4 regions of the Streptomyces sp. NBC_01003 genome follow, and region 4 is predicted to be linked to each of the others. Evidence: riboswitches for the same ligand, from Rfam matches in the RefSeq annotation. Region 4 holds a riboswitch; each other region holds the start of a gene.
What was found. A riboswitch is a leader RNA that binds a small molecule or an ion and turns the genes downstream of it on or off. The one in region 4 is predicted to bind cobalamin.
Positions count from the first base shown of each region.

Region 1: another riboswitch for cobalamin. It lies ahead of OG698_RS34405 (cobalamin biosynthesis protein); the one in region 4 lies ahead of OG698_RS40145 (HoxN/HupN/NixA family nickel/cobalt transporter).
Region 2: another riboswitch for cobalamin. It lies ahead of metE (5-methyltetrahydropteroyltriglutamate--homocysteine S-methyltransferase); the one in region 4 lies ahead of OG698_RS40145 (HoxN/HupN/NixA family nickel/cobalt transporter).
Region 3: another riboswitch for cobalamin. It lies ahead of OG698_RS00090 (hypothetical protein); the one in region 4 lies ahead of OG698_RS40145 (HoxN/HupN/NixA family nickel/cobalt transporter).

Region 1 covers NZ_CP108707.1:7,544,655-7,549,818, reverse strand. Annotated here, with positions in the region: gene OG698_RS34415 (anion permease) at 57-1,331, shown strand; gene OG698_RS34410 (hypothetical protein) at 1,347-1,568, shown strand; cobalamin riboswitch at 1,678-1,819, shown strand; gene OG698_RS34405 (cobalamin biosynthesis protein) at 1,932-2,873, shown strand; gene OG698_RS34400 (cobyric acid synthase) at 2,870-4,444, shown strand; gene cobN (cobaltochelatase subunit CobN) at 4,441-5,164, shown strand, end outside.
Region 2 covers NZ_CP108707.1:1,422,880-1,428,043, forward strand. Annotated here, with positions in the region: partial or broken gene OG698_RS06660 (RNA-guided endonuclease InsQ/TnpB family protein) at 1-124, shown strand, start outside; cobalamin riboswitch at 516-714, opposite strand; cobalamin riboswitch at 867-1,021, shown strand; gene metE (5-methyltetrahydropteroyltriglutamate--homocysteine S-methyltransferase) at 1,208-3,526, shown strand; gene OG698_RS06670 (dihydrolipoyl dehydrogenase family protein) at 3,598-5,022, opposite strand; gene trxA (thioredoxin) at 5,149-5,164, shown strand, end outside.
Region 3 covers NZ_CP108707.1:20,263-25,426, forward strand. Annotated here, with positions in the region: gene OG698_RS00085 (recombinase family protein) at 1-431, shown strand, start outside; cobalamin riboswitch at 409-551, shown strand; gene OG698_RS00090 (hypothetical protein) at 727-1,011, shown strand; gene OG698_RS00095 (NAD(P)-binding domain-containing protein) at 1,268-2,626, opposite strand; gene OG698_RS00100 (ArsR/SmtB family transcription factor) at 2,728-3,102, shown strand; partial or broken gene arsB (ACR3 family arsenite efflux transporter) at 3,169-4,261, opposite strand; gene OG698_RS00110 (ArsR/SmtB family transcription factor) at 4,261-4,539, opposite strand; partial or broken gene OG698_RS00115 (IS5/IS1182 family transposase) at 4,537-4,638, shown strand; gene OG698_RS00120 (alpha/beta fold hydrolase) at 4,681-5,164, opposite strand, start outside.
Region 4 covers NZ_CP108707.1:8,772,461-8,777,624, reverse strand. Annotated here, with positions in the region: gene OG698_RS40170 (class I SAM-dependent methyltransferase) at 1-613, opposite strand, end outside; gene rho (transcription termination factor Rho) at 1,025-2,185, shown strand; gene OG698_RS40160 (GNAT family N-acetyltransferase) at 2,246-2,734, shown strand; gene OG698_RS40155 (inorganic diphosphatase) at 2,888-3,322, shown strand; gene OG698_RS40150 (ArsR/SmtB family transcription factor) at 3,358-3,720, opposite strand; cobalamin riboswitch at 3,810-4,035, shown strand; gene OG698_RS40145 (HoxN/HupN/NixA family nickel/cobalt transporter) at 4,064-5,158, shown strand.

The sequences.
Region 1 (5,164 bases), 1.2 Mb from region 4:
TCACTCAGGTTGCCTACGTTCACCGAGCCACTGACGTCCAACAGAAGCCTGGGTAAATGGAACACATCACGCTTCTCCTCGGGATCGTGATCGTTACCGCTCTCGTGTTCGACTTCACGAACGGTTTCCACGACACAGCCAACGCGATGGCCACCACCATCTCGACCGGCGCTCTCAAGCCCAAGACGGCGGTGGCCATGTCCGCCGTGCTGAACCTCGTCGGAGCCTTCCTCTCCGTGGAGGTCGCCAAGACGATCTCCGGCGGCATCATCAACGAGGACGGACTCAAGACCGAGGTCATCTTCGCGGCGCTGGTGGGCGCCATCCTCTGGAATCTCCTGACCTGGCTGGTGGGCCTCCCCTCAAGCTCGTCCCACGCGCTCTTCGGCGGCCTCATCGGCGCCGCCGTGATGTCGATGGGCTGGTCGTCGATCAATGGCGGCACCGTCGTCACCAAGATCCTCCTCCCCGCCGTCGCCGCGCCGCTCGTGGCGGGCATCGCCGCGATGCTGGCCACCCGGCTCACGTACCGGATAGGCAGCAAGACCGACCAGAAGGCGACCGCCAAGGGCTACCGCGCCGGGCAGATCGCCTCCGCGGGCCTGGTCTCGCTGGCGCACGGCACGAACGACGCGCAGAAGACGATGGGCATCATCACGCTCGCCCTGATCACGGGCGGCGTCCTCAGCCCCGGCGCCAACCCCCCGATGTGGGTCATCGTCTCGGCCGGTGCGGCCATCGCGCTCGGCACCTACCTCGGCGGCTGGCGCATCATCCGCACCATGGGCAAGGGCCTCACGGACCTCGCGCCGCAGCAGGGCTTCGCCGCCCAGACCAGCGCCGCGACCGCGATCCTCGCCTCCTCGCACATCGGCTTCTCGCTCTCCACGACGCAGGTCTGCTCCGGCGCCGTCATGGGCTCGGGCCTCGGCCGCAAGGGCGGCGTCGTCCGCTGGTCGACCGCGACCCGCATGTTCATCGCCTGGGGCCTGACCCTGCCGGCCGCCGGTCTGGTCGGCGCGGGCGCCGAGTTCCTCACCAAGCAGGGCTCGTGGGGCGTCGCCGTCACCGCGCTGCTCCTGATCGCCGGCGCGGGCACCATCTGGGCGCTGTCCCGGCGCAACTCGGTCGACCACACGAACGTCACGGACGACGACATCGACGGCGTCGACGTCCCGGACGAGCCCGCAGGCGTCGTGACCACCGCGATCGCGGCCGTCACCCCGCCGCCCGCCGGCACGGTCACGGCCCTGGACACCGACGTGAAGACCACCATCCCCGCCTCGCCCGCCCCGCCCTCGGCGGAGCCCGCGCGCCCGGCCACGGTCTAAGGAAGCAGCAGCGCTATGCACATCGACTGGGCAGCACTCGGCTCCGTGTTCGGAGTCAGCCTCGTGATCACGGTGGCCCTCGTGGGCCTGTTCACCCTCGGCATCGTCGGCCTCACCAAGCGGGAGTCGGCGGCGGCCCAGGGCAACTCGGCGGCGCTGGCCGTCTCCGGCGCGTACGCCTGCTTCGCCCTGTGCGCGGCGGCCGTCGGGTACGGGATCTTCCTGATCGTCGCCTGACCGGAGGTAACCGGCAGGAGTGCGGGGTGCGGGACGCGAAGGCGTCCCGCACCCCGCTTCGTGTGGGCCTCAGCACACTCTCCCTTCGCAGGTCAACGGCAAGTTGACGGGCGTTCGCGGGGCGTGGTGGACTTCCGGGGCCATCTACGGCAGCAGGAGAGGAAGCCGGTGCGAATCCGGCGCGGTCCCGCCACTGTCACCGGGGAGTGATCCCCGTGAGCCAGGAACTCTCGCCGCCGGTCTCTTCCAACCAGGGCGTGGACACCCTGAGTGAGGACATATCGCCATGCGCGGCTGCCAGTTGCGGGTGCTCCCGCCGAGAACGAGTACAAGGGTTCCCCTCGCCGTAGCGGCGGGCTGACCGTGCGGGCCGAGCGCGTCTTCGCGTACGGCAGCGCCGCCGGACTCCTCGGCGACCTCCTGATCGGCGATCCGCGCCGCGGGCATCCGGTCGCCGCGTTCGGGCGGGCCGCGGGCGCCGTCGAGCGCGTGCTGTGGCGTGACCACCGCGGGTGGGGCGCCGTGCACACCGCCGTGTGCGCCGGGGGCGCCGCCGTCGCCGGTGGCCTCGCCGCGCGCGCCGTGCGCCGCTCCCCCGCCGCTTCCATCGTGCTGACCGCCGCCGCCACTTGGGCGGTCGTCGGCGGTACGTCGCTGGGGCGCGAGGCGCGCGCCATCGGGGGCGCGCTGGCCGCCGGTGACGTGGACGCGGCGCGCGAGCGGCTGCCGCATCTGTGCGGGCGTGACCCGCAGGCCCTGGACGCGGACGGGATCGCGCGGGCCGTCGTCGAATCCGTCGCCGAGAACACCTCCGACGCCGTCGTGGGCGCGCTCGTGTGGGGCGCCGTCGCCGGCGTCCCCGGGCTCGTCGCGTTCCGCGCCGTGAACACGCTGGACGCCATGGTCGGGCACAAGTCGGCCAGGTACCGCCGCTACGGCTGGGCCTCCGCGCGCCTCGACGACGTGGCGGGCTGGCCGGGAGCGCGGCTCACCGGCGTGCTCGCCGCCGTCGCGGGCGGCCGTCCGCGCGGCGCGCTCACGGCGTGGCGCGAGGACGCGCGGCTGCACCCGAGCCCCAACGCCGGTGTCGTCGAGGCCTCGTTCGCGGGGGCGCTCGGGGTGCGGCTCGGCGGGACTCTGTCGTACGGCGGGCGGGTCGAGCACCGGCCCGTACTGAACGCGTCGGGCCGGGCCGTGGAGACCGCCGACGTCGAGCGGGCGGCGCGGCTCTCGCGGCGCGTGAGCTGGCTGGCCCTCGGCGTGTGTGTCGCCGGGCGGGCACTGTTGCGGAGGGGGAAGTCGTGAGTGGTGGCGGACTGCTGGTGGCAGGGACCACGTCCGATGCCGGGAAGAGCGTCGTCACCGCGGGGATCTGCCGGTGGCTGGTGCGGCAGGGGGTGAAGGTCGCGCCGTTCAAGGGGCAGAACATGTCCCTCAACTCCTTCGTGACGCGCGAGGGCGCCGAGATCGGGCGGGCGCAGGCCATGCAGGCGCAGGCCGCCCGCGTCGAGCCGAGCGCCCTGATGAACCCCGTGCTGCTGAAGCCGGGCAGTGACCGGAGCAGCCAGGTGGTGCTCATGGGCAAGCCGGTGGGCGAGTTGAGTGCCCGGGGGTTCTTCGGGGAGTCCGGGCCCGCGGCGAAGCCGCTGTCAGGTGCTGTGTCCCCCGGGAAGGCGCTGCACGGGGGACGGCAGGCGGCACTTCTGGACACCGTCGTGGGATGCCTGGAGGAACTCCGGGGCAGCTATGACGCCGTGATCTGTGAAGGGGCGGGCTCTCCCGCCGAGATCAACCTGCGCCGTACCGACATCGTCAACATGGGGATCGCCCGGGCCGCGCGGCTGCCCGTGCTCGTGGTCGGCGACATCGACCGCGGCGGCGTCTTCGCGTCGTTCTTCGGCACGACAGCGCTGCTCGCCCCCGAGGACCAGGAGCTGCTGGCCGGCTTTCTGGTCAACAAGTTCCGCGGGGACGTCTCGCTCCTCGAGCCCGGCCTCGACATGCTCGAGGACCTGACCGGGCGCCCCACGTACGGGGTTCTCCCCTTCCAGCACGGCCTCGGCATCGACGAGGAGGACGGGCTGCGCGTGTCGCTGCGCGGTTCCGTGCGCGAGTCGCGGACCGCGGCCCCGGTCGGCGAGGACGTGTTGCGCGTCGCCGTCTGCGCCGTCCCGCTGATGTCGAACTTCACCGACGTGGACGCACTGGCCGCGGAGCCGGGCGTCGTCGTGCGGTTCGTCGACCGGGCCGAGGAGCTCGTCGACGCGGACCTGGTCGTCGTGCCGGGAACGCGCGGCACCGTCAAGGCACTTCAGTGGCTGCGCGAGCGCGGCCTCGCCGACGCCCTCGCGCGCCGGGCCGCCGAGGGCCGGCCGGTCCTCGGGATCTGCGGCGGCTTCCAGGTGCTCGGCGAGCGCATCGAGGACGACGTCGAGTCGCGCCTGGGCGCCGTGGACGGGCTCGCACTGCTGCCCGTACGGGTGCGGTTCGAGCGCGAGAAGACCCTCGCCCGGCCCGTCGGCGAGGCGCTCGGCGAGCGCGTCGAGGGTTACGAGATCCATCACGGGGTCGCCGAGGTCAATGGCGGCGAGGCGTTCCTGGACGGGTGCCGCGTCGGCTCCGTCTGGGGCACGCACTGGCACGGCTCGCTGGAGGCGGACGGCTTCCGCCGGGCGTTCCTGCGCGAGGTCGCGGCCGCCGCGGGCCGCCGTTTCGTACCGGCGCCCGACACGTCGTTCGGCGCGCTGCGCGAGGAGCAGCTCGACCGGCTCGGCGATCTGATCGAAGAACACGCGGACACGGACGCGCTGTGGCGGCTCATCGAGTCCGGCGCTCCGTCAGGACTGCCTTTCATTCCACCGGGAGCGCCCGCATGAGCACAGTGTTGTTGTTGTCGACCGCAGACACCGATCTGCTGGCGGCCCGGGCCTCCGGCGCCCCCTACCGGATCGGGAACCCGACCCGCGTGGACGTCCAGAGCGAGCTGCCGGAGCTGCTCGACGGCGTGGACATCGCCGTCGTACGGCTCCTCGGCGGCAAGCGCGCCTGGGAGGACGGGCTGGCGGCGCTGAAGGCGTCCGGCGTGCCGACGGTCCTGCTCGGCGGCGAGAGCGTCCCGGACGCGGAGCTGATGGCCGAGTCGACCGTGCACGCGGGCGCCGTGGCCGAGGCGCTGCGCTATCTCGTCGAGGGCGGTCCCGGCAACCTCGTCGAGCTGGCCCGCTTCCTCGTCCAGGACGTGCTGCTCCACGGGCACGGCCGGGCCGGGAGCACGCAGGAGCGGCACAGCGCCGAGCCGCAGAAGATGCCCGAGTACGGGGTGCACGGCCGCCGTGCCCGCGTCGAGGGCCGCCCGACCGTCGGCGTGCTGTTCTACCGCGCCCACGAGCTGTCCGGGAACACCGCGTTCGTGGACACGCTGTGCGACGCGATCGAGGCGCGCGGCGTCAACTCCCTTCCGGTGTACTGCGGTTCGCTGCGCGGCGCCGACCCGGGCCTGTACGAGCTGCTCGGCGAGGCCGACACCCTGGTCGCGACCGTGCTCGCGGCGGGCGGCACGCACGCCTCGCAGGCGTCCGCGGGCGGCGACGAGGAGG
Region 2 (5,164 bases), 7.3 Mb from region 4:
AGCGAACAACCTGCTGGCCGCCGGACTGGCGGTGACAGCCTGTGGAGCTGGTGTAAGACCTCAACGGAGAACTCCGGGCGGGCAGTCGGCGACGAAGCAGGAAACCCCACGGCGCAAGCCGTAGGAAACCCCCTCGTTCACGAGGGGGGAGGAAGTCAACACAGGGTCCGTCCAGGTCCCGGTGCCGGCCATGCGGTCGCCGAGGCCGAGGGCCAGCATGATCTGGTCGAACCCTGGTCGAGGGAAACGGCGCGCTCGGGGGCCGCTTTCACCTCGACCCGCGCCCCGCAGTTGTCGAGTACGACCGGATAGCCGCGGCGCTCTTGTGCGCTGCCGGGGTGCGCTCGGATCCGCTGCTGCCGCGCGCGGCCAGCACGAGCATCTCTGCGAGACCGAGGGCGGCTCTGGGTATGCGGCGGCGTGTGGCGGAGCGCGCGAAGAGCACGGGGACTTCCTCGATGTCGAGGGCTCATGCGCGGAGCCCGGTCGCACGGTCTCCCCCGCCGCCCCGACCGGAGCCCGCGAAGGCTGCCAGCAGGTCTTCGGACTCGGGGTCACGCGGACGGTGCGCCTTCCCGGACCGCGTGCGGTCCAGTGGCCGATGCCCCGCCCGTCACCCTCACCGCTGCGCGTCAGCTCCGGATTCGCACCGGATTCCCTGACACATACCTGTCCAAGATCCCGCAATGCGGGGCAGACGGGCATGAGTTCGACTGGCCTTGGAAAGCTACCACGCCGCCCGAAATCAGACGGCGGCCCCTTCTCGGAGGGTGGCCGCGGTGCGGGGCGGGCTCGCGAAGGAACGTCCCGCGTGCGTAGGGTGACCGGTGCAGCTGGTTCGCCCCGTCCGCCAGGCGGGAGCGTCGTAAGAGGGAACCCGGTGGGAATCCGGGACTGCCCCGCAGCGGTGAGCTGGAACGACCGCCGTCACACGCACTGGCCCGATGGATCGGGCTGGGAAGCGACGGCCAGTAGGTGTCCGCCCGGCATCGGGTGGACGTGCCCGCGAGTCCGAAGACCTGCCCGTTGCCCGCGCGTGAACCATTCGCACGCGGATGTCCCGGTGACCTCGTGGGCGGGTCGGCGTACACACCGAACGGGCGCGCGTGCCCTGCCGTACGCGACCGCGCCGTCCGGTCCGTGTCACCCTTCGCGCTCTCGTCCCGTCTCCGGGATCTCAGGGATTCATCTCGCGAAGGAGATCTCCATGACCACCAAGTCCGCAGCCGCGGCAGCACGGGCCACCGTGTACGGCTATCCCCGCCAGGGCCCTGCCCGCGAACTCAAGAAGGCCATCGAGGGCTACTGGAAGGGCCACGTCGGCGCCGACGCCCTCCGCACCACCGCCGCCGGCCTGCGCCGCGCGAACTGGCACGAACTCGCCGACGCGGGCATCGGCGAAGTCCCCACCGGTGACTTCTCGTTCTACGACCACGTCCTGGACGCCACCGTCATGGTCGGCGCCATCCCCGAGCGGCACCGCCCGGCCGTCGAGGCCGACGCGCTGGACGGCTACTTCGCCATGGCGCGGGGCACGCAGGACGTGGCGCCGCTGGAGATGACGAAGTGGTTCGACACCAACTACCACTACCTCGTACCGGAGTTGGGCCCAGAACTGGCGTTCACGGCCGACTCCACGAAGCAGGTCGCCGAGCTCAAGGAGGCCCTCGCCCTCGGTCTGCCGGCCCGGCCCGTGCTCGTCGGCCCGGTCACCTATCTGCTGCTCGCCAAGCCCGCGCCCGGGGTCGCCGCCGACTTCGAGCCGCTGACCCTGCTCGACCGTCTGTTGCCGGTCTACGCCGAAGTCCTCGCCGACCTGCGCGAGGCGGGCGCCGAGTGGGTGCAGCTCGACGAGCCCGCCCTCGTCCAGGACCGCACGCCGGCCGAACTGAACGCCGCCGGGCGCGCCTACCGCGACCTCGGCGCCCTCACCGACCGGCCCAAGATGCTGGTCGCCTCGTACTTCGACCGGCTCGGCGACGCCCTGCCCGTCCTGGCCGGGGCGCCGGTCGAGGGGCTCGCCCTCGACTTCACCGAGGCTGCCGCCGCCAACCTGGACGCCCTTGCCGCCGTCGGCGGACTGCCCGGCAAGCGCCTGGTAGCGGGCGTCGTCAACGGCCGCAACATCTGGGTCGACGACCTGGAGAAGTCGCTGGCCACCCTCGGCACCCTGCTCGGCCTGGCCGACCGGGTCGACGTGGCCGCGTCCTGCTCACTCCTGCACGTCCCCGTCGACGCGGCGCTGGAGCGCGACATCGAGCCGCAGATCCTGCGCTGGCTCGCCTTCGCGCGCCAGAAGACCGCCGAGATCGCCACCCTCGCACGCGGCCTGACGCTGGGCACCCACACGATCTCCGCCCAACTCGCCGCCAACCGCGCCGACCTGGCCTCCCGGACCACCTCCGCCCTCACCCGCGACCCGGCCGTGCGCGCCCGCACCGCGGCGGTCACGGCGGCCCACGCCCGCCGCGCGCAGCCGTACACGGAACGTGCGGCAGCCCAGCGGGGCAGCCTCGGCCTCCCGCTGCTGCCGACGACGACCATCGGCTCGTTCCCGCAGACGGCCGAGCTGCGCACCGCACGGGCCGGGCTGCGCGCCGGGCGGATCGACGACGCCGCGTACGAGGAGCGCGTCAGGGCCGAGATCCAGGAGGTGATCGCCTTCCAGGAGAAGGCCGGCATCGATGTCCTCGTGCACGGCGAGCCCGAACGCAACGACATGGTGCAGTACTTCGCCGAGCAGCTCACCGGGTATCTGGCCACGCAGCACGGCTGGGTGCAGTCCTACGGCACGCGTTATGTCCGTCCGCCGATCCTCGCCGGTGACATCTCCCGCCCCGAGCCGATGACGGTGCGCTGGACGACGTACGCCCAGTCGCTCACGGGCCGCCCGGTCAAGGGCATGCTCACGGGTCCCGTCACCATGCTCGCGTGGTCCTTCGTCCGTGACGACCAGCCGCTCGCCGACACCGCCCGCCAGGTCGCCCTCGCCCTGCGGGACGAGGTCGACGACCTTGAGACGTCCGGGACCTCGGTGATCCAGGTCGACGAGCCCGCCCTGCGCGAGACCCTCCCGCTGCGCGCCGCCGACCACGCCGCCTACCTCGCGTGGGCGACGGAGGCGTTCCGGCTCACCACGAGCGGGGTCCGGCCGGACACCCAGGTCCACACCCACATGTGCTATGCCGAGTTCGGGGACATCGTGCAGGCCATCGACGACCTCGACGCCGACGTGATCAGCCTTGAGGCGGCCCGGTCACACATGCAGGTCGCCCGCGAGCTGGCCGCCCACGGCTACCCGCGCGAGGCCGGACCCGGCGTGTACGACATCCACTCGCCGCGCGTGCCCGGCGCCGACGAGGCAGCGGCCCTGCTGCGCAAGGGGCTTGAGGCGATCCCCGCCGAGCGGCTGTGGGTCAACCCCGACTGCGGGCTGAAGACCCGCGGCTGGCCCGAGACCCGCGCCTCCCTGGAGAACCTGGTCGCGGCGGCCCGTACGGTCCGCGGGGAACTCTCCGCGTCCTGATCCCGGGGTGAGACTGTCCGGGCGGAGGGCATCGTGTCCCGCCCGGACAGCCACGCACAGAGGGACATCCCTCAGCCGCGGTACGTCTCCAGCAGCCTCAGCCACACCTCGCTCACCGTCGGATAGGACGGGACCGCGTGCCACAGGCGGTCGATGGGGACCTCGCCCGCGACCGCGACCGTCGCGGAGTGGACGAGTTCGCCGACGCCCGGGCCGACGAAGGTCACGCCCAGAAGGATCTCGCGGTCCAGGTCGACGATCATGCGGGCCCGGCCGCGGTAGCCGTCGCCGTACAGGCCGGCGCCCGCCACCGAGGCGATGTCGTAGTCGACGGCGCGGACGCGGTGGCCCGCCGCCTCGGCCTCCGCGAGGGTGAGCCCGGCCGAGCCCGCCTCGGGGTCGGTGAAGACGACCTGCGGGACGGCGGAGTGGTCTGCGGTCGCCGCGTGGGCGCCCCAGCGGTCCGTCTCCAGGAGCGGGACGCCTTGGGCGCGGGCCGCGATGGCCGCGCCCGCGATACGGGCCTGGTACTTGCCCTGGTGGGTGAGGAGCGCGCGATGGTTCACATCCCCGACCGCGTACAGCCAGGTGCTGCCCTCGACGCGGAGGCTGTCGTCGACGGGGAGCCACGAGCCGGGTTCGAGGCCGACGGTCTCCAGGCCGATGTCTTCCGTGCGGGGCGCGCGGCCCGTGGCGAAGAGGATCTCGTCGGACTCCAGGGTCGAGCCGTCGTCCAGGGTGGCGACGACGGTGCCGCCCTCCCGGGTGACCCCCTTCACGGAGACGCCGGTCCGCACCTCCGCGCCGGCCTCGACGAGGGCCTGGGCGACCAGCTCGCCGGCGAAGGACTCCATCCGGGGCAGCAGCCCCGATCCCCGTACGAGCATCGTGACCTGCGAGCCGAGGGCCTGCCAGGCCGTGGCCATCTCCGCGGCGACGACTCCGCCGCCCACGACGACGAGGCGGCCGGGCACCTTCTGCGCGCTGGTGGCCTCGCGGCTCGTCCACGGCTCGACGTCGGCCAGGCCGGGGAGGTCGGGGAGCGCGGCGCGCGTGCCCGTGCAGACCGCGACGGCGTGCCGGGCCGTGAGGACGTGCTCGGTGCCGTCGGGTCCGGTGACCGTGACCCGGCGGGGGCCCGCGAGGCGGCCCTGGCCCCGGTAGAGGTCGGCGCCGATGGACTCCAGCCAGCTCACCTGGCCGTCGTCCTTCCAGTGTGAGGTGTATTCGTCACGGCGAGCGAGGACGGCGGGCGCGTCCAGAGGACCCTGCACGGACTCCAGCAGGCCCGGCAGGCGCCTCGCGTCGGCCTGGGCGATGACCGGTCGCAGCAGGGCCTTGCTCGGCATGCACGCCCAGTAGGAGCACTCGCCCCCGACCAGTTCGCTCTCCACCACGGCGGTACTGAGGCCCGCCGCGCGTGCCCGGTCCGCGACGTTCTCCCCGACCGGCCCGGCGCCCAGAACCACCACGTCGTATGTGTTCTCATCCGTCATGGGCCCAGTGTGGTCGCAGGTGTGCGCCGGGGCCACACGGGTACGTGCGCGGAATACGTCCATTACCGGGACCGTTGTGAACAGCGGCTTCAGCACCGCAACCAGGAAGCAGGAAGAGGGCACATCATGAGCAGCACCACCG
Region 3 (5,164 bases), 8.8 Mb from region 4:
GCTTGGGTCGTTCGATCCAAGATCTGATCTCCATTGTGGCCGGACTCCGCAAGCGCGGGATCGGCTTCCAGTCGCTGCACGAGTCCCTCGACACAACCACGCCCGGCGGGCGCCTGGTCTTCCACGTGTTCGCCGCCCTTGCGGAGTTCATCCGAGAACTGATCGTGCAGGGCACCCACGAGGGCCTTGCGGCCGCGCGAGCACGTGGCGAACGGACTGGTCGACCGCCCGCCATGACGGAGGAGCAGATCCGCCACGCTCGCGGGTTGCTGACAGACCCGGATAACACCATCACGTCGATCGCCAAGCTGCTGGGCGTCTCCCGGACGACGCTCTACAAGTACGTACCTGAGCTGGCGGCAGGGCGGGACTCGCTCGTACCGAACGCTCGACCGGGACAACTTCCGTCGGCAGAGCGACGCGTCAAGTAGAATCGATGCCAAGCAGCAGGGGAATCCGGTGCAATTCCGGAACTGTCCCGCAACGGTGTACGTGAAGCGCCTCCGCGCCCCACGTAAGTCCGAGGACCTGCCTGCCCGAAGACCCCGGCGACTCGTCGGGTCCTTCGGCAGGGCACCGGGACACTCCCAGCAGGACCCGATGCCCAACTCATCGAGTTGGGCATTCTTGCTGTCAGACCCCACGCATCCCGCCGAAGGTGTGGAGATCGCGCCCGCGGTCTTCTCATTCAGGGCCGTCACGCGGCCCGCGAGCGGGAGACTGACCTTGACTGTGCACATCGACGCCGTCGGCGGCGCCCTCATGATGGTGGCGTGCGTCGTGGGGTACTTCGTCTACAAGCACACTCGCCAGGGGCCGCTCGGCAAGGGCGACATTGTCGGGGCCATCGTCTGCGGCACCTCGGTACTGACGGCGCTGGTGCTCATCCTCGGGGGCGACCACTCCGAGGTTCAGCTGCCCGAACCGGGGCTGAGCGGAGTCCCCTCGACATCGTCGAGTCCCGCTTCCAGCTCTGGTCACCAGGGCGTCGACCCTTCCGCGTCGCCTTAATCAGTGACACTGATTGGGCGTCACAGTGCCGTGTGGATGCCGGACCTGACCTCCGCGACGTCGTCTTCGGGTAACAGTGCCCGCCTTCTCGCGCGGCGGCCCGACGCACTGAGTCCGGCCCCGGGTGCCCGACGACGAAGGCCCCGCCAGAAAAGACGGGGCCTTCGTCGTGCGCGTCGGAGGCTTACCGGTCTTGGCTCGCCGGGACCGATGTGGAGTGCGACCGGTTCGTACCGGCCGGTGGGTACATCGGCGGTCAGCAACCGCCTGACGCGGACGGTGCGCTGGTACCGATCTGCAGTGTGGTCGGGGCGGCGCAGCACCCGCCGCCCTGTTCGGCCTCGGGCTCGTCGAACAGGCCGGCTCCCCCGCACACCCCGGTCTCCGGCAGGGTCAGCTCGACGCGCTCGGCGGCGTCCTGGTCGCCGGCGAGGGCTGCGGTGATGGAGCGGACCTGCTCGTAGCCGGTCATGGCGAGGAAGGTGGGAGCGCGGCCGTAGGACTTCATGCCGACCAGGTAGACGTCCTTCTCGGGGTGGGAGAGCTCGTTGACGCCGTGCGGGTAGACGGTGCCGCAGGAGTGGACGTTGGGGTCGATGAGCGGGGCCAGCTCGGTGGGGGCCTGGAGGCGCTCGTCGAGGCCGAGACGCAGCTCGTTGAGGAAGGTGAGGTCGGGGCGGAAGCCGGTCAGGGCGATGACCTCGTCGACCTCATCGAGACGGCGGCCGTCCTCTGCGACCAGCGCCACCCGGTCGTTGTCGGTCCTCTCGATCGCGGTGGTGCGGAAGCCGGTGACGGCGTCGGCGTACCCGTTGTCGACCGCGGCCTTGGCCGCGAGGCCCAGGGCGCCGCGGGCGGGGAGCTGGTCGGCGTCCCCGCCGCCGAAGGTCGCCCCGGAGATGCCGCGGCGCAGAATCCACGTGGCGTGGGTGCCGGACTCGTCCTTGGCCAGCTCGGCCAGGTAGGCGAGCGCTGTGAAGGCGGAGGCGCCGGAGCCGATGACGGCGGTGCGCTTACCCGCGTAACGGGCCCGTACGGCTGGGTCCTTGAGGTCGGGGACGCGGTAGGAGATGCGGTCTGTGGCCGCCTTCTCGCCGAGGGCGGGCAGGCCGTCGCCGCCGAGCGGGCTGGGGGTGGACCAGGTGCCCGACGCGTCGATGACGGCGCGGGCGAAGAGGCGCTCCTCGCGGCCGTCGGCGTACTGGACGTGGACGGTGAAGGGCTGCTGCTCGCGGTCGGCGTCCACGACCCGGTCACGGCCGGCGCGGGAGACGCCGGTGACCGTGGCGCCGAAGCGGACCGTCTCGCCGAGGTTGTCGGCGAGCGGCTGCAGGTACTGCTCGGCCCAGTCGCCGCCGGTGGGGTAGGTGGCGCCGTCGGGCTTGACCCAGCCGGTGGGGGCCAGGAGCTTCTCGGCGGCGGGGTCGACGACCTCAGCCCAGGTGGAGAAGAGGCGGACGTGCGACCAGTCGCGTACCGCGCTGCCCGCGAAGCGTCCGGCTTCCAGGACGAGCGGTTCGATGCCGCGCTCGATGAGGTGGGCGGCAGCGGCCAGGCCGATGGGGCCGGCGCCGATGACCACGGTCGGCAGTGCGGCGGGCGTGCTCTCGCTCATCACGTTCTCCAGGGCAGGCAGTGGGAAATCGATCTGCTGCTTCGGCGTCTGTCGATATGGCGAGGTTGGCATGCGGCTTCGACGGATGTCAATATTGACGTATGTCGAATTCGAGTGTGGTGGAGCTGCCGGTCCTGAACCAGCCGGATGATGCGGTGGCGCCGTGCTGCCCGCCGCTGACCGAGCGGCCCTTGGATGCCGAGGAGGCCGAGCGGGCAGCGAGGATGTTCAAGGCGCTGGGGGATCCGGTGCGGCTGCGGCTGTTCTCCGCCGTGGCCTCGCACGAGGGCGGCGAGGCGTGCGTGTGCGACATCTCCGATGTCGGCGTCTCGCAGCCGACCGTCTCCCACCATCTGAAGAAGCTCAAGGACGCCGGCCTGCTCACCTCCGAGCGGCGCGGCACCTGGGTGTACTACCGGGTCGAGCCGAGCGTTCTCGCGGCGATGGGCCAGCTGCTGACCGCGGCGGCCCGCTGACTCGCTTACGCAGGCGGCCGGGGTGCCCTCACGGGCGCCCCGGCCGCTTCGCACTGTCGGTGCGAATCAGGCGGCGAGAAACTTCCGCCGCCAGGCCAGCGATACGTACACGAGCGCGACCAGGACCGGCACCTCGATGAGCGGGCCGACAACGCCGGACAGGGCCTGGCCGGAGGTGACGCCGAAAGTGGCGATGGCGACCGCGATGGCCAGCTCGAAGTTGTTGCCGGCCGCGGTGAAGGCGAGTGTCGCCGTGCGGTCGTACGGGAGGCCGATCGCCTTGCCGAGCGCGAACCTGCCGAACCACATCAGCGCGAAGTACACCAGCAGCGGCAGCGCGATCCGTGCGACGTCCAGCGGCTGCGAGGTGATCGTCTTGCCCTGCAGGGCGAAGAGGATGACGATCGTGAACAGCAGCCCGTACAGCGCCCAAGGGCCGATCTTCGGCAGGAAGTTGGCCTCGTAGCGCTCGCGGCCCAGCTTCTGCTCGCCGATGCGGCGGGTGAGGAATCCGGCGAGCAGCGGGACGCCGAGGAAGATGACGACGTTCAAGGCGATCTTCCACATGGAGATGTCGAGGTGCTCGCCGTCGCCCAAGCCGAGCCAACCGGGCAGCAGGTCGAGGTAGAACCAGCCCAGCAAGCCGAACGCCAGGACCTGGAAGACGGAGTTCAGGGCGACGAGGACGGCGGTGGCTTCGCGGTCGCCGCAGGCGAGGTCGTTCCAGATGATGACCATGGCGATGCAGCGGGCTCAGGCCGACGATGATCAGGCCGGTGCGGTACTCGGGCAGGTCCGCCAGGAAGATCCAGGCGAGGGCGAACATCACGGCCGGGCCGACGATCCAGTTGATGACCAGCGACGACACCATGAGCTTCTTGTCGCCGGTGACGGCGTCGAGCTTGTCGTAGCGGACTTTGGCCAGCACCGGATACATCATCACCAGCAGGCCGACCGCGATCGGCAGGGAGATCCCGCCGATCTCGACCTTGGCGAGGGCGTCGTTCAGGCCCGGAATCAGCCGTCCGAGGCCGAGGCCGAGGGCCATGGCGGCGAGGATCCACACGGCGAGGAAGCGGTCCAGGGTGGAGAGCTTGGCGACGACGCGCGCCTCTTCGCTGTTCGTGCTGCCGGTGGTGGCGGGTTCGGTGGACGTCATCAGCAGGCCCGCTTCCGGCCGGTCTCCACGGTCTCCCGCGCGGTGGCCGCCAGCTCACCGAAGGAGCTGGCTAGGGCGTCGATGACTTCGGGCTTCAGCCGGTAGTAGATGAACCGGCCGCACGGCTCGGTGTCCACCACGCCCGCCTCGCGCAGCACCTTCATGTGGTTGGAGAGGTTCGTCTGCTTGGCACCGGTCTCCTCCACCAGGTGCGTGGTGCAGAGCGTCTCGCGGGCGAGCAGGGTCACGATCTGGAGCCTGAGCGGGTCGGCCAGCATCGCCTCAAGCGTCACCGCGCCGTGGCCACCAGATACGACAAACTCGCGGTGCGCTACGAGGCGACGGTTCTGGTGGCGGCCATCAACGAGTGGCTGTGACCAGCACACCCAGGGTCTTGCTCGTGCCCGGTAATTCCCCCGTCAGGCCGCGTTGGCTGCCGCAGCCAGGATCCGGGCCAGCTCGGCAGGCTGCGTGATCATCGGCCAGTGGCCGGAGTCGATGTCGGCAAAGTCGACGTGCTTGGCCCGGGCGAGCTCCGGGACGTCGCCGGCGTTGATCGAGTCCTGCGCTTGCGCGGGCGTGAACTCCGGACATACGACCACGACCGGGATGTCGAACCTCCGTTCGTCTGCCAGCCGTACCACTCCTTCGGCCACGCCTGCGGGCACGGGGATCGCGGCAGCCGCCAACTCTCGCCTGGCCCCGTCGTCGAGGTCGGCGGCGTCCGGCCCCTCGAACGGGCCCCAGCCAGGGAAGGGCATGACGTCGTCTCGCACCTCGAAAAAGTCGGCGTACGGCTGGCCGTCGGCAGTCGGGAAACCGCCGATGAGGGCGACCTTGGCCAGCCGCTCCGGCCGCAGATCGGCGGCCAGCCAGGCCAGCGTGCAGGCGGCGGAATGCCCC
Region 4 (5,164 bases):
CGACCAGCTCGCTCCGTACGTCGCCGAGGCGGAAGCCGCGGTAGTACATGACGAAGGGTGGCCGCCACAGCGCGTTGCGGACCCGCATCGCGCCGTCGAAGGCCAGCATCGACCAGTAGCCGCGGGAGCCGGGCCGCGCCGGAGCCGGCACCGGGAACGCAAAGCGTCCGCCCGGCCTCAGCACGGAGTGGACCTGAGCGAACAGCGCGGGCCGCTGCCGTGGCAGGAAGTGGCCGAACGCCCCGAAGCTGACGACCAGGTCGAAGGCCGGCCCGAAGGGCAGCGCGAGGGCGTCGGCGCGCACCAGGTCCGCGGTCGTGTGGGCCGCGCGGCCCGCCGTGAGCATGCCCGCGCTGATGTCGACCCCGACGGGCCGCTCGCGGCACACCTGCCGCAGCACGCCGAACCCCGCGCCGGTCCCGCAGCACAGGTCGAGTCCGCGCTCGAAGGGGCCCATGCGGCGCAGGGCACGGGTGACCGGCGCGAGGACCGACCGGGGCGTGCGGAACGGCGTGCGGTCGAACTTGGGGGCGAGCAGGTCGTAGCCGTGCTCGACGGAGGACAGCGCCTGGACGGCGAGCTCGCGGACGGTGGGGCCTTCGGGTGCGAACATCGTGGCTCAGCATAGGCCGCGCCTGGGGCCACAGGGGCTGTGGTGAAGGGTTCGAGCGGGGCTCCCGGGCCGGGTCGGCACCGCGGCCCGTGACGTAAGCCCTTGCGGGACGGAGCCCCCATGGTGTTACAGTGCGAACGGCACGTGTGCTAGCCGCCTCTTCGGCGCCGGTGCCAGTCTCCCTCTCCGAATCGCCGCCACAGCGGGATTCGTCGAATCGATGTCAGCGATGCGCCAGGCGGCGCCGACGCGCCGTACCCCGCATCGCTTCTTCCCGGCCACAGGCTTCTCAGGGCTTTCACGGGCCTCTTGGCCCGCCCGCCTCGCGGGGCGTGCAGTCACCGCCCCGATCCCGCCGGATCCCACCTCACTCATGCTCTCGTACGAACGTCCTCGAAAGGACCGATTCCGATGACCACCACACTCGAACCCCCCACCACCACAAAGGCGTTCACGACGCAGCCGAAGGAGGTCGCGGTCCAGGCCGCGGGTGTCCTCGACACCTCGGGCAACGGGCCCGGGTTCCTGCGCCTCGCCGACCTCCTGCCGACGTCGCACGACGTCCAGGTTCCGACCGCCCTGATCCGCCGACTCGGCCTGCGCAAGGGCGACTTGATCCAGGGGACATGCGGCAGGCCGCGCGTCCTCGCCGAGGTCGAGCGCGTCAACGGGCGCCCCGTCCAAGAGCTGCGCGGGCGGCCCAAGTTCGGTGACCTCACTCCCCTGCACCCGCGGCAGCGCCTGCGTCTCGAAACCGTGAAGGGCGGCGTGACGCCCCGCATCGTCGACCTGTTCACCCCCATCGGCAAGGGGCAGCGCGGGCTGATCGTGGCGCCGCCCAAGACCGGCAAGACGGTGCTGCTCCAGCAGCTCGCCGCGTCCGTCGCCACGAACCACCCCGAGGCCCATCTGATGGTGGTGCTCCTCGACGAACGGCCGGAGGAGGTCACCGACATGCGGCGCTCGGTGCGCGGCGAGGTCTTCGCCTCGACCTTCGACCAGCCTGCGAAGGCGCATATCGCGCTGGCCGAACTCGCCGTCGAGCGCGCCAAGCGGCTCGTCGAGGACGGCCGTGACGTCGTCATCCTGCTGGACTCCCTGACGCGCCTGTGCCGCGCCCACAACAACACGGCGTCGTCCGGCGGCCGTACGCTCAGCGGCGGTGTCGACGCCTCCGCGCTGATCGGCCCCAAGCGGTTCTTCGGCGCGGCGAGGCTCGCCGAGGAGGGCGGCTCGCTCACCATCCTCGCCACCGCGCTCGTCGACACCGGCTCCCGCGCCGACGACTACTTCTTCGAGGAGCTCAAGAGCACGGGCAACATGGAGATCCGTCTCGACCGCGGCCTCGCCGAGCGCCGGATCCACCCCGCCGTCGACCTCACCCAGTCCGGCACGCGTCGCGAGGAACTCCTCCTGCCTGAGGCCGAGTCGGCGGTCGTACGCGGCCTGCGGCGGGCGCTTCAGTCGCGGGACGGACACGCGGGGCTCGAGACGCTCGTCGAGCGGATCCGGCAGACACCGGACAACGCGACGTTCCTGCGGCAGGTGCAGTCCACCGTTCCCACCGCGTGAGACGGCCGGCGTGCACCGTCCCGGGTCGATCGGCGCGGCAGGATGCGTAATACTCACACTATGACTTCGAGCATTACTGCCGCGGGAAGCCCGGGGGACGGCGGGACGGTCCGGGTGCGCCGGGCGACCGCCCGTGACGCCAAGCGGCTGACCCGGCTCGTCCGCACGTCGCGCGCCTACGAGGCCCCGTACGCGTCGATGGTGGCCGGCTACCGGGTGGGGCCCGACTACATCGAGGCCCATCGTGTCTTCGTCGCGGTCGGCGCCGATGACCTGGTGCTCGGTTTCTACGCGCTCACGCTCGTGCCCCCGGAACTCGACCTGATGTTCGTCGCCGACGCGGCGCAGGGACTCGGCATCGGGCGGCTGCTCGTCACCCACATGCAGGACGAGGCGCGCGCGGCAGGACTCACCTCGGTCCGTGTGGTCTCGCACCCGCCCGCCGAGGGCTTCTACCGCGGCATGGGGGCCGTTCGCACCGGCACCGCTGCCGCCAATCCGCCCGCCGTGATGTGGGACAGGCCTGAATTGGAGTTCCCGATAGGCTGACGCGCCCGCACTCCCGGGAGCACACTCGGGGTGGACGAGGAGGCCGGCTTGGACAACGAGGTCCGACACACCGACGCAGCCCACGGCACCGACGCGGTCCACGCGTTCGACGTCACCGTGGAGATCCCCCAAGGCTCCCGCAACAAGTACGAGATGGACCATTCCGTCGGCCGGATCAGGCTCGACCGGATGCTGTTCACCTCCACCCAGTACCCCGCGGACTACGGATACATCGAGGGCACGCTCGGGCGCGACGGCGATCCGCTCGACGCGCTCGTCCTGGTCAGCGATCCGACGTTCCCCGGCTGCACCGTCGAGTGCCGCGCGATCGGCATGTTCGTGATGCGGGACGAGAAGGGCATGGACGAGAAGGTCCTGTGCGTGCCCGCGCACGATCCGCGCCACACCTCCGTGCAGGACATCGAGGACATCCCCGAGTTCGACCGCCTGGAGATCACGCACTTCTTCGAGGTCTACAAGGACCTGGAGCCCGGCAAGTCCGCCGAGGGCTCGCACTGGGAGGGGCGCGACCTCACCTACGCGGAGATCGCCGCCGCGCGCCGCCGGGCCAACGGCCGACGCGACTGAAGGACAGAGCAGCCGGCCACGACGGCGCGCACGTGTCAGTGCGCGCCGTCCGTCGCGCAGTGCTTGAGAAGGTCCGCGGTCGCCGCGTCGACGACGCGGTAACGCACGATCCTGCCCTCCTTCTCCCCCTCGACCACTCCGGCCGCGCGCAGCAGCCGCAGCGCCTGCGAGACCGCCGGGTCGTTCATGCCCGTCGCGACGGCGAGATCCGACACGGCCAGCGGCCCCGCCCGGTACAGCGCGAGGAGCAGCGCGAGGCGGCGGGGATCGGCGAGCAGCGAGAACCGGTCGGCCCAGGCGCGGACATGTCCTGGCTCACCGATGGCGGCGATGGCTTCGCAGACCCGGTGGCCGTCGATCGTGCGGCGGTCGGCGCGCTCGGCAGGGACGAGATGCATGGCCCCATCCTCGCAGCCACCGATGTGATCTTGAATACCCGCGCACACCTACGCAGCTGTGCAGCCTTGCAGGCGTCGCGGACCGGCCTCTACTGTGGGCGGGCCGTGGTGCTCGGGAATTCGGTGACGGTCCCTCAAAGGACTCAGACCGAAGCGGCCCTCGCCACTGTGATCGGGCCCCGGGTCCCTCGGCAACGAGACGACTCGGGACGCCTCGCCCCCAGTACGCCACTGGCTGCCGCGCGCAGCTGGGAAGGCAGGGGCGGACGCGGACACCCGTCAGCCAGGAGACCGGCCACGGCATCTCACGAAGTGATTCCACGAGGTGTTGGAGCGTGACCGCATGGCCCTGCCCGTAAAGTCCCCGGCGACCGGACGCGACGCGTTCCACTGGCGGCGCGAGGACACCGTCCGCACCGCCGGGCTCCTCGCGGTGATCGCCGCACTCCATGTCGTCGCGTTCGGCGTGCTGTTCCTTCTCGTCGTGCCGGAGCACTACGAGGTGGGGTCGAAGGCCTTCGGCATCGGCCTCGGCGTCACCGCGTACACCCTGGGGATGCGGCACGCGTTCGACGCGGACCACATCGCCGCGATCGACAACACCACCCGCAAGTTGATGGCCGACGGCAAGCGCCCGGTGTCGGTGGGGTTCTGGTTCGCGCTCGGCCACTCCAGCGTCGTGGTCGTGCTCGCCGCGCTGATCGCCGGCGGCACCCAGCTCGCCGGGCGGATCATGAACGAGGGGTCCGCCACCCATCAGACGCTCGGCGTCATGGGCACCACCATCTCCGGGTCCTTCCTGTACCTCATCGCGGCGCTCAACCTCGTCGCCCTGGTGGGGATCCTGCGGGTGTTCCGGGCGATGCGCGCGGGCTCGTACGACGAGGCGGAGCTCGAACAGCACCTGGATTCACGGGGGTTCATGAACCGGATCCTCGGCCGGTTCACCAAGTCCATCACCCGCCCGGGCCAGATGTACCCGCTCGGCTTCCTCTTCGGCCTCGGCTTCGACACGGCGACCGAGGTCACGCTGATGGTGATGGCGGGCAGCGGCGCGGCGGCCGGACTGCCCTGGTACGCGATCCTGTGCCTGCCGCTCCTGTTCGCCGCCGGTATGAGCCTGTTCGACACCCTGGACGGGACGTTCATGAACTTCGCGTACCAGTGGGCGTTCTCGAACCCGGTGCGCAAGGTGTTCTACAACCTGGCCATCACCGGCCTTTCGATCGCCGTCGCGTTCCTGATCGGCACCATCGAGCTCGTGGGCGTCCTGCACGACAAGCTCGACCTGCGGGACTCGGTGACCGGCTGGATAGCGGGGCTCGACCTGGACAACGTCGGGTTCATCATCGTGGGCCTGTTCGTCGTCGTCTGGGCGGCGGCCATCGGGTACTGGCGGCTCGCGAAGGTCGAGGAACGGTGGGCCGTGCGGACCTGATCCGGC